DNA from 3 places in the Arthrobacter sp. efr-133-TYG-120 genome. Region 2 is predicted to be linked to each of the others. Evidence: riboswitches for the same ligand, from Rfam matches in the RefSeq annotation. Region 2 holds a riboswitch; each other region holds the start of a gene.
The links. A riboswitch is a leader RNA that binds a small molecule or an ion and turns the genes downstream of it on or off. The one in region 2 is predicted to bind S-adenosylmethionine.

Region 1 (3,267 bases), on a different contig from region 2:
TTAGCGACCATGCCGGACGTGGCCGCCGTCCGCAACGCTGTCAGCACTGTCATCTCCGCAAGGAACGTCGGGTAGCCGTTGTGGACGTCGGACAGGACACCGAAAGCTGTCACGGTCTGGAAGCCGCGCGCGGGATTCGAGGGGTGTCCGTTTACATACTTGAAGCCGTAGGTTTCCTGGTCGCTGGTGGGCATCAGCTCGATGACGCCAAATGGCGTGTGGCTTGCCACTCGCGGAGTCTTGTCAAAAGATTCCCACCGCTGGAAGTCGTCTTCCAGGTACTGCATCATCTCCGAGATGACGGTCTCCGGGCCCCGTCCGGCCGTCCAACGAACCATATTGCGGACATCGACAAAGCGCGTCATGTGCGCTCCTTTCCCTCATAAGCACTGTTGCTACGAGGCTACGGAGCGGCGATATGCATCCACAATTGCCAAAGTACGTACTTTTCATTGAAAACATGCACAAAATGATGACTGCTTATGCACACAATGATCAACGGCAGGCGCCCGTCATAAAAGCGACTATCGCAGGACGGAACTGAGCAGCAGGCTCGTCTCGCTATTGACGATCCCCTCGATCCCGCGGATCCTGCCCAACACCTGGTCAAAGTCGCTGAGGCTCTCCGTGCGCAACTCGGCCACGAGATCCCAACCGCCGTTCGTGGTGTGTAGCGCCCAAATCTCGGGAAGTCCGCGGAGTTGGCGAATGACCTTGTCCGCCGACCTTCCCTCCACGGCAATGAGCGCAATGGCCCGGATCGCAAGTGGATCCACCTCGTCGCGCACCCTCGCGGTGAAGCCAACGATGGTCCCCGAGGAGACAAGACGCTCAAGCCGGCTATTCACGGTGGCCCGAGCAACGCCCAGCTTGCGCGCAAGGCTCGCCACGGAGGCCCTGCCGTCCTCCCGGAGAGCGGAGAGGAGCTGGCGGTCAAGGTCGGTGAGTGCTGCCATAAAGATAAACGTATCGCCCATTCCCCAAGCGGGCCTGAGTCCGTAGGGTATCGACATGAGCATCTACATCAGCCCCGACTCTGCTGCATGGTCCCTGACGGCCATGGCGACTGGTGCGTCAGCGGGATCAATCGATGATGCAAATGGCATGTCCAACCTGGTGAAGGAAATCTACGAGACAGAAGGTTTCGAAGCCTTGTCGGGTGTGGTTTTTGCATTGGCTCATCACAACAGCCTCTCGCTGCATGCACTCGCCACGGCCACCGGGATATCCGTCCACGAACTGCTGGAAATCCGGAAGCATCAAGGTTCCACTTTTCATCACTCCCCTACGGCAGTAGCGTCGCGGTTCGACGCCATTCCACCCCGGATCCAGGCGAGCCTGGAACCGCTGCCCAATGAAACCGAGTCCTAGGACGCTGGCACCCCAGCCCTCGCCAGCCTGGCTGCCGTCCGGTTACGGAACATGACGACGGCCGGTGATGCAGGCCGCCGTCGTGGATGTTATTTTTCTTCTTGAGTAATGAGCACCAGCGCGAAGCCCTGACTTGCTGGTCGGCAACCCTCTCTCCGGCGGGGTGCCTCAGGTGACTACTCGGCGTATCGACACTTTCGAACTGCAAGCGTGACTGAGGAGCACCAATGCCTGAACCCACCGAAGAAAAACTCTCGTACCGTCTCATCACGGGCCCTGACACCAAGGAATTCTGCGAGCGGATCTCCACCGCCCTCGCGGAGGGATACGTGTTGCACGGCAGCCCGGCCGCGACCTTCAACGGCACGGACGTAATCGTGGCACAGGCCATCGTCCTGCCCGCGGCAATCGCAAGCGCAGATGCCGCCGTTGCCAATGCGGTGGATCAGCTTGATGAAGAGTTCGACGGCGAGGGCCACGCATGAGCTACGCAGGCGACCTCAGCCCGCACGACGCCTGGGCCAAGCTTGAGCAGGGCGCCATCCTGGTGGACGTCCGCACCGAAGGCGAGTGGGCACACATCGGCATCCCGGACACCAAAGCCACCGAGAACGATCCCCTGTTCATCCAGTGGAACCTGGCCGGAGGCATCCCCAACACCCGTTTCATCGAAGAGTTGACGCAGCAGGCCCCGGAGGCGGACGGCACCGAACTGGTTTTCCTCTGCCGCTCCGGACAGCGCTCCATCGCCGCCGCGATTGCCGCCACCCAGGCCGGCTACACCTCCTACAACGTCCTCGAGGGCTTTGAGGGCGAGCCGGACCGCTACGGCGAGCGAACCGTGAACGGCTGGAAAAACCGTGGACTTCCGACGAACCTGGGGAACATCTAAGTGACTTTCAACCCTGACGCCGCCAGCTGGAGCCCTGACACCCAGGCCGTCCGCGGCGGTCTTGACCGTACCAACTTCCAGGAAACGTCCGAGGCCGTCTTCCTGAACTCCGGCTTCGTCTACGAGTCCGCCGCAGCCGCCGAGCGAGCATTTACGGGCGAGGACGAACGCTTCGTCTACTCCCGTTACGGCAACCCCTCCGTAGCTACCTTCCAGGAGCGCCTCCGCCTGCTCGAAGGCACCGAAGCGTGCTTCGCGACGGCGTCGGGCATGTCCGCTGTCTTCACCGCCCTCGGTGCGTTGCTTGCTGCCGGTGACCGCGTAGTTGCCGCCCGCTCGCTCTTCGGCTCCTGTTTCGTCATCCTCAATGAGATCCTGCCGCGCTGGGGCGTCGAGACCGTCTTCGTCGACGGGCCTGACTTGGACCAGTGGCGTGCTGCCCTGTCCGAGCCGACAACCGCAGTGTTCTTCGAGTCGCCGTCGAACCCCATGCAGGAAATCGTGGACATCGCCGCGGTGAGCGAGCTGGCCCACGCGGCCGGCGCCACGGTGGTCGTCGACAACGTCTTCGCCACTCCCCTCCTGCAGCGCTGCGGCGATCTCGGAGCAGACGTGATTGTCTACTCGGGCACCAAGCACATCGACGGCCAGGGTCGGGTCCTTGGCGGAGCGATCCTGGGCACCAAGGAGTTCATCGACGGTCCCGTCAAGCAGCTCATGCGGCACACCGGTCCGTCGCTTTCCGCGTTCAACGCCTGGGTCCTGACCAAGGGTCTGGAGACGATGGCGCTGCGTGTCAACCACTCCTCGGCGTCTGCGTTGCGGATCGCCGAGTGGCTCGAGGAACAGCCGGCCATCAGCTGGGTCAAGTACCCGCTGCTGAAGTCGCACCCGCAGTTCGAGCTCGCCGCAAAGCAAATGAAGGCCGGCGGAACTGTGCTCACCTTCGAGCTGCTCCCCTCCGCAGGGCGATCGGCGAAGGAGGCCGCTTTCGCGCTGCTGGA
Region 2 (3,267 bases):
CCGGATCGCCCGCGCGGCAGGGCCTTTGGCAAGCTGGAGGAGCGCCGATGAGTCCGCTGGGCGAGACAGCACCTTGACTGTTACTCGCATCACTACGTATCCTCATAGGCAACAAGTGTTGTTTGTGAGGCATACATCACAGACTACTCTCCCCAATCACCAGCGCAGAGACCTTCCGCAACCCGCAACGAAACCCAGCGGACCGGCGTCGGAATCCCCAAGGGCTCTGCGCATCACTTTCAGGAGCCAACCGTGGACTCTTCGTTCATCAATATTGCGATCGTGGTGGTGTATTTGCTCGCCATGCTGGCCTTCGGCTGGTGGGGCAAGTCGCGCACCAAGAACAACAGCGACTTCCTCGTGGCAGGACGCCGCCTCGGTCCGATGCTCTACACCGGCACCATGGCCGCAGTCGTCCTCGGCGGCGCATCGACGGTTGGCGGCGTCGGCCTCGGCTACAAGTTCGGCGTCTCCGGCATGTGGCTGGTTGTCGCGATCGGTTCGGGCGTGCTCCTCCTGAGCCTGCTTTTCGCCGGCACCATCCAGCGGCTGAAGATCTACACGGTCTCCCAGATGCTCAGCCTGCGTTACGGACAGCGCGCCACACAGACTTCCGGCATCGTCATGCTCGCCTACACCCTGATGTTGTGCGCCACGTCCACGGGCGCCTACGCCACCATCTTCGTTGTCCTCTTCGGCTGGGAGCGCTGGCTCGCCATCGCCGTCGGCGGCGCAATCGTCCTGGTCTACTCAACGATCGGCGGCATGTGGTCCATCACCCTCGCCGACCAGGTGCAGTTCATCATCAAGACCGTGGGCATCTTCTTCCTCATGCTCCCGTTCGTCCTGAACGCCGCAGGCGGCTTCGATGGCATCCGTGCCCGCGTTGACGCCAGCTTCTTCCAGTTGGACGGCATCGGAGCACAAACCATCATCACGTACTTCGTGGTCTACACCCTGGGCCTGCTGATCGGCCAGGACATCTGGCAGCGCGTCTTCACCGCCAAGACTCCCAAGGTGGCCCGTTGGGGCGGTGCCACCGCGGGTATCTACTGCGTCCTGTACGGCGTCGCCGGCGCATTGATCGGCCTTGCCGCCCGCGTGGCACTGCCCAACATCGACGTGAAGGCCCTCGGCAAGGACGTCGTCTACGCCGAGGTTGCCACGCACATCCTGCCGATCGGCATCGGCGGCCTCGTGATGGCCGCTGCGGTCGCGGCCATGATGTCCACGGCTTCCGGAGCCCTCATCGCCGCGGCGACCGTTGCCCGCGCCGACGTGGTCCCGTTCGTGGCCAGCTGGTTCGGCAAGACCATCAACACCGACGACACCGAGAACCCCGAGCACGACGTCAAGGCCAACCGCTACTGGGTCCTCGGACTGGGCATCGTGGCCGTGTTGATATCCATGGCGGCGCAAGACGTCGTGGTCGCCCTGACCATCGCCTACGACATCCTGGTGGGCGGCCTGCTGGTTGCCATCCTGGGCGGCCTGGTCTGGAAGCGGGGCACCGGCATTGCCGCGGCCTGGTCCATGGCCGTGGGGTCCGTACTCACCCTGGCCCTGCTGATCGCCTACGCCACGGGAATCATCCCCAGCGAAGACGGCGTCTACGCCAACGATCCCATCTATTGGGGCCTCGGAGCCTCGTTGCTGGTGTACGTTGTGGTCTCGCTGCTGACGCCTCCCACGGAGCCCGAGGTCCGCGAAGCATGGGACCGTCGCGTCGCCGGAGGAGTCACCGAGGAACTCCCGCTGGAGGCCCACCCGGTGGCCAGCCACTAAGTTTCACAGAGTCAAGTACGACGGCGGCGCCGCACCTTTTTCCGGGGTGCGGCGCCGCCGTCGCATGTACAGTAGGAAGAGCTTCAAGAGATGTGGCGCCAAGCTCCGACTTGCCACACGCCAACCCCATGTTCACGGGTGGTTCGGATGAAGAAGCGGCCCGGCTCGGACCAGAGACAACCGAACGGGCAAGAGCAACTCCACAGGAGAAGGCCATGCCTTTCGAAAACGGCGCCACCGCCATAGCCGGCCGCACCACCCAGCCCAGCACCCTCTTGTCGCACCGCCCCCGCCGGGTGGACGAATTCGTCCGGGTGATTCCCGGCGTCGACCTCTCCCAAGGCTCCGTCACGTTCGTCGTGGACGGAAACCTGGAACGCTATTGGCACCATGAGCCGCGGCTCATCACCCAAGCCCTTTCAAAAGCGGTCCAGCCCGCCCGCTGGTTCCCCGCCACACGGAAACTCACCCTGACGGTGGCGGCAACCGGGCACCGGGCAGGCGTGCAGAGGCACTTCATCCTGAGCGCGTTTTAGCTCCCCGGGTTTAGCGAGCCCGGGGCTATTCGAACTCTTCGTCCTCGCGGTGTTCCTCTGCGTCGAGCGGAACCACCCGTTCGTCGTCGTCGAGGACCTCGGATTGTTCCTCCCAGTCCTCGTCCACCTCAAGGTCTTCGCTGTAGTCGTAGGCGGGATCGGCCTCGACCGTGGGACGGTCGGGGTGGCGGGCGTGGGTTTCGGTGCTGTCCATGGTGCAACCTCCGTTCGACGTGCCGCTGAGCCCATCGCACAGGCACATGAGGCAGCCGGTCACCACGCTACCCCGCCAATTCGTGGACCCTGTCCATCCATCCCAGCACTGCCCCCAACCGCGGTCAAGGGCCTCCCGGGAGCCTCCCGTTTTTGAGGCGCGCCTAAAACGTCCAGTGAGGATTGCCAGCCGAAAAACCGCGGAAATTGGCGATAGAGTGGAGCCGCAATGAGGCGATGAAGCCCGCCCCAGCAACCCAGGAGTCCCGGTGCACCCGCACGCAGATCCACAGAACCCGACAGATCCAGACAACGCGCATCCCGACAATCGCTCGGACCAAAGCAGTCCATCGCAAGATGAAGCGGCCCCCAAGACTCCCCCGTCGTCGTCGGACATCAAGCGCTGGCGTCAGTACTTGGCGGACGAGCGGGCCGAGGCCGCCGTGTACCGCCAACTGGCGCAGCGCCGCGACGGCGAGGAACGCGAAATCCTGTTGGCACTCGCAGAGGCCGAGGGCCGCCACGAGGCACACTGGCTCAAGCTCCTCGGGGAACATGCCGGCATGCCGAAGGCGGCCTCGATCCGAAGCCAAATGCTCGGCTTCCTCGCCCGGAACTTTGGATCAGTGTTCGTGCTGGCCCTCGCCCAAAGGGCTGAAGGCCGCTCGCCTTACGCGAAGGATCCAGCAGCGACCCGCGCCATGGCGGCTGACGAACAGATCCACGAGGAAGT
Region 3 (3,267 bases), on a different contig from region 2:
TCTTGCGACGGCGAAAAGAGCGACGGGCTGACGTACAGCAGCCGGTTAGGCATGCAGTTTCCGGTCGACTGGACTATTCCGGCTGTTGCGCCGACGGTCAACGTTGCCGAGACCTGCGCGGGGCTCCACGAGGGATGCATGGCGAGGAGCATCGCGGCCGCTCCTGCCGCATGCGGAGAGGCCATCGAGGTTCCGTTCAGGACAGCCGTTGCGGTATTTGACGTCTGCCAATCCGAGGTGATCTGGACTCCTGGTGCGTACAGGTCGACGCAGGGACCGTAGTTGGAGAACGATGCCTGCCGGTCGAAGCTGTCGCTCGCGGCCACCGTGATCGCGGCAGCCACGCGGCTGGGGGACAGCGTGCACGCGTCCGTGCTGGAATTGCCGGCCGCCAAGGTGACGATAATGCCGCTATTGATCGCGCCCTGGACAGCGTCGTCCAGGCTCTGGTTCGCAGGTCCGGAGAGGCTGAGGTTGGCGACGGCGGGTTGGCCGGGCTGGTGCTGCTGGACCATCCAATCGAGGCCGGCTATGACGTCGGAGGAGTATCCCGTACCGTCGCAACCAAGGACCCGCACCGGCACGATGGTTGCCGACTTGGCCATGCCGTAGGTGCTGCCGGCTGTGATGCCTGCTACGTGCGTCCCGTGGCCGGCGTCGGGCATTGCCGGATCGGTGCAGGGGGCATTGGCGGGCTGCCCCGAGAAGGCACTCCACCCCGCGGTCACCCGACCGCCGAAGTCCACATGGGTGCCAAGCACCCCGTTGTCCACAATGTAGACCTGAACCCCGGCGCCGCTCGAAGGCGGGGTGTAGCTCCCGGACAAAGGGAGGGTGCGCTGATCGGTCCGGTCGAGGTTCCAGGGTGCCGGCGCTTGGGTGTCCGAAATCCGTACCGGGGTGTCCCGCTCGACCGATGCCACGTGGCTCGACTTCGCCAACGCAGCGGCCTTCGCTGGCGTCGCCGTGACGACCGCGGCCTTCACGGCATGCGTGAACGTTTTGTCCACCGAGACTCCCTGCGAGCGCAGCTCCGCGGTCTTCCCGTCAACGTCGGTGCCTTCGGCGTAGTGGACCATGTATCTGTCTTCGCCTGCTGCCGGAGTCGTGTCGGCGTGCGCCGGCAGCGGCACTCCCACGGTGAAACCTGATACCAGCAAGAACAGGGCTATTGGAACGACGCCGGATGGCTTTTTCACGAGCTTCAATCTTCCTGTGACGCACAGTGGCGGCGGAGACATCCGAAGGATGCAGACTGCTGCGCCCAATTCTATCTCCAGTCACACAGGCATCACCCGTCTCTTCAATTTCAGACATCCACAACCCCGGCTTCGTGAACAAAACGCGGCCAAGTGTCACAAAGCTGTCATAATCTTCGTCAGAAGGGGTCCGGTTTTCCTAGACTCTTCCCATAGGTCATGAGTGCCAGCGACAGCCCCGGCTTGCTGGCCGGCAACCCTCCTTTCGCGGCGGGGTGCCCCGGGTGAAGACCTGGCCCTTCGCTGTGTTGGCGGCGGGCAAGCGCGATGTGAGGTGTCGACGAATGACAATTGCTGCAACAGCCATACCCCTTTCAGGTACCCAGGACGGAACCCTCAAGTATGTTTCCGTAGGAGGGCTCGAACTGGAGGCCGGGGGTTTCCTCCCTGAGGTCGTCCTTGCGTACGAGACATGGGGCCGGCTCAACGCCGACGCTTCCAACGCCGTCCTCGTGGAGCATGCACTGACCGGCAGCACCCATGTGGCCCGTGGCGAGAGCGACGAAGAAGGCTGGTGGGAGCAACTCGTTGGTCCCGGCGCCACCATCGACACGGACCGCTACTTCGTAGTCTCCGTCAACATCGTGGGAGGCTGCTACGGCAGCACCGGGCCGTCGTCGAGCGCTCCTGACGGCAAGCCATGGGGCTCCCGCTTCCCGCTTGTGACCCTGCGGGACAGCACTGTAGCCGAAGCCCGGCTCGCCGACGCCTTGGGGATCCACAGCTGGCACACCGTGGTGGGCGGGTCCATGGGCGGTGCCCGCGCACTGGAGTGGGCCGTCAGCTATCCGGACCGCGTCAAGCGATGTGCCGTGATTTCGATCGGGGCGTACAGCACTGCCGAACAGATTGCGTTCGCGCAGGCCCAGACGCTCGCCATCCGGCAGGACGCCGACTTCAAGGGCGGCGACTACTATGGCCAGGCCGCGCCCGAGGCGGGGCTGGCCCTCGCCCGGCGGATCGCCCACATCACCTACCGTTCGGCGGATGAACTGGACTTCCGCTTCGGCAGGAACGCCCAAGGCGGCGAGGCACCCCTACAGGCTGCGGCCTTAGGGGACCGGGGCCGCTACCAGGTGGAGAGCTACCTCGACCACCAGGGACGCAAGCTGGTCCAGCGCTTCGACGCCAACAGCTACATCGCCATCACTGAGGCGCTCATGAGCCACGACATCACTCGCGGCCGGGGCTCATTGGAGGACGCGTTGTCCGTGGCCACGGCGAAGTTCTTCGTTGCCTCGGTGGACTCGGATCGGCTCTATTTCCCGGAACAATCGCACGAGCTGGCCAAGGCCTTGCCCGGAGAAGTCCCCGTTCATGTGATCGAGGCGCCCATCGGGCACGACGGTTTCCTCACCGAGATCGGCCAGCTCGGCCCCCAGCTGCGGGAGGCGTTCTTCGGCTGAATCAGCCGTTCATGATCTCCTGGCGGAGCTTCATGTAGTCCTCCATGGCAATTTTCCCGTCGCTATACTCCTGGTCGAGTTCGGCCAGTTTCCGTGCCCGGTAGCCTTGCGGCGCGCTGTCCGGCTGGGGCGCGCTGTTCGCTTGCGGAGTAGCCGACGACCGCGGAGCGGCCTGAGGTGCGGGCATTCCCACCGGGGGTTGCGGCTCAGCCGGGAAGATGACCGGGGGTTGCTCCGGGTATCCGACGGGGTAGTGCTGCGGAGGATAGGGCTGCCCGGGGTAATCCTGCGGAGGGAAGTCCCGGAGCCTGCGCTGGCGCGATCGGTTGTACATGCGGATCCCCATGGGAATCAGCCAGGAGCAGACGATGATCCAGAAGATCACATTGTTCACAGTGGAGGGCCTCCCTAGTCTTTCACCAGCTTAGCCCCGCTCCCTGTGACCCACACGGCTCCCGTTCAGCTCCGGGGCAGGATGGTGTCGGCAGGACCGAAGACGGGTCCCGGCGTCGGGCGTTTCGGCAGGATGCCGTCGCCGGAGGAGCGGTGCCGGATCCGACGGATGACCCACGGGACAAAATACTCCCGTGCCCATACGAGGT

Region 1: linked by a shared signal. The riboswitch ahead of QRN51_RS17745 (DUF1737 domain-containing protein) and the one ahead of QRN51_RS09910 (hypothetical protein) in region 2 are both predicted to bind S-adenosylmethionine.
Region 3: linked by a shared signal. The riboswitch ahead of metX (homoserine O-acetyltransferase MetX) and the one ahead of QRN51_RS09910 (hypothetical protein) in region 2 are both predicted to bind S-adenosylmethionine.

What each region holds. Positions count from the first base shown of each region.
Region 1 is NZ_JARVRI010000031.1:61,584-64,850, reverse strand. Features, by position in the region: gene ocd (ornithine cyclodeaminase) at 1-365, opposite strand, end outside; gene QRN51_RS17755 (Lrp/AsnC family transcriptional regulator) at 525-956, opposite strand; gene QRN51_RS17750 (hypothetical protein) at 1,012-1,371, shown strand; SAM riboswitch class IV at 1,476-1,588, shown strand; gene QRN51_RS17745 (DUF1737 domain-containing protein) at 1,599-1,856, shown strand; gene QRN51_RS17740 (rhodanese-like domain-containing protein) at 1,853-2,263, shown strand; gene QRN51_RS17735 (O-succinylhomoserine sulfhydrylase) at 2,264-3,267, shown strand, end outside.
Region 2 is NZ_JARVRI010000014.1:358,227-361,493, reverse strand. Features, by position in the region: gene QRN51_RS09915 (sodium:solute symporter family protein) at 253-1,785, shown strand; SAM riboswitch class IV at 1,867-1,986, shown strand; gene QRN51_RS09910 (hypothetical protein) at 2,001-2,321, shown strand; gene QRN51_RS09905 (hypothetical protein) at 2,347-2,535, opposite strand; gene QRN51_RS09900 (VIT1/CCC1 transporter family protein) at 2,804-3,267, shown strand, end outside.
Region 3 is NZ_JARVRI010000015.1:16,793-20,059, reverse strand. Features, by position in the region: gene QRN51_RS10270 (S8 family peptidase) at 1-1,199, opposite strand, end outside; SAM riboswitch class IV at 1,415-1,530, shown strand; gene metX (homoserine O-acetyltransferase MetX) at 1,544-2,665, shown strand; gene QRN51_RS10260 (hypothetical protein) at 2,667-3,059, opposite strand; gene QRN51_RS10255 (SGNH/GDSL hydrolase family protein) at 3,125-3,267, opposite strand, start outside.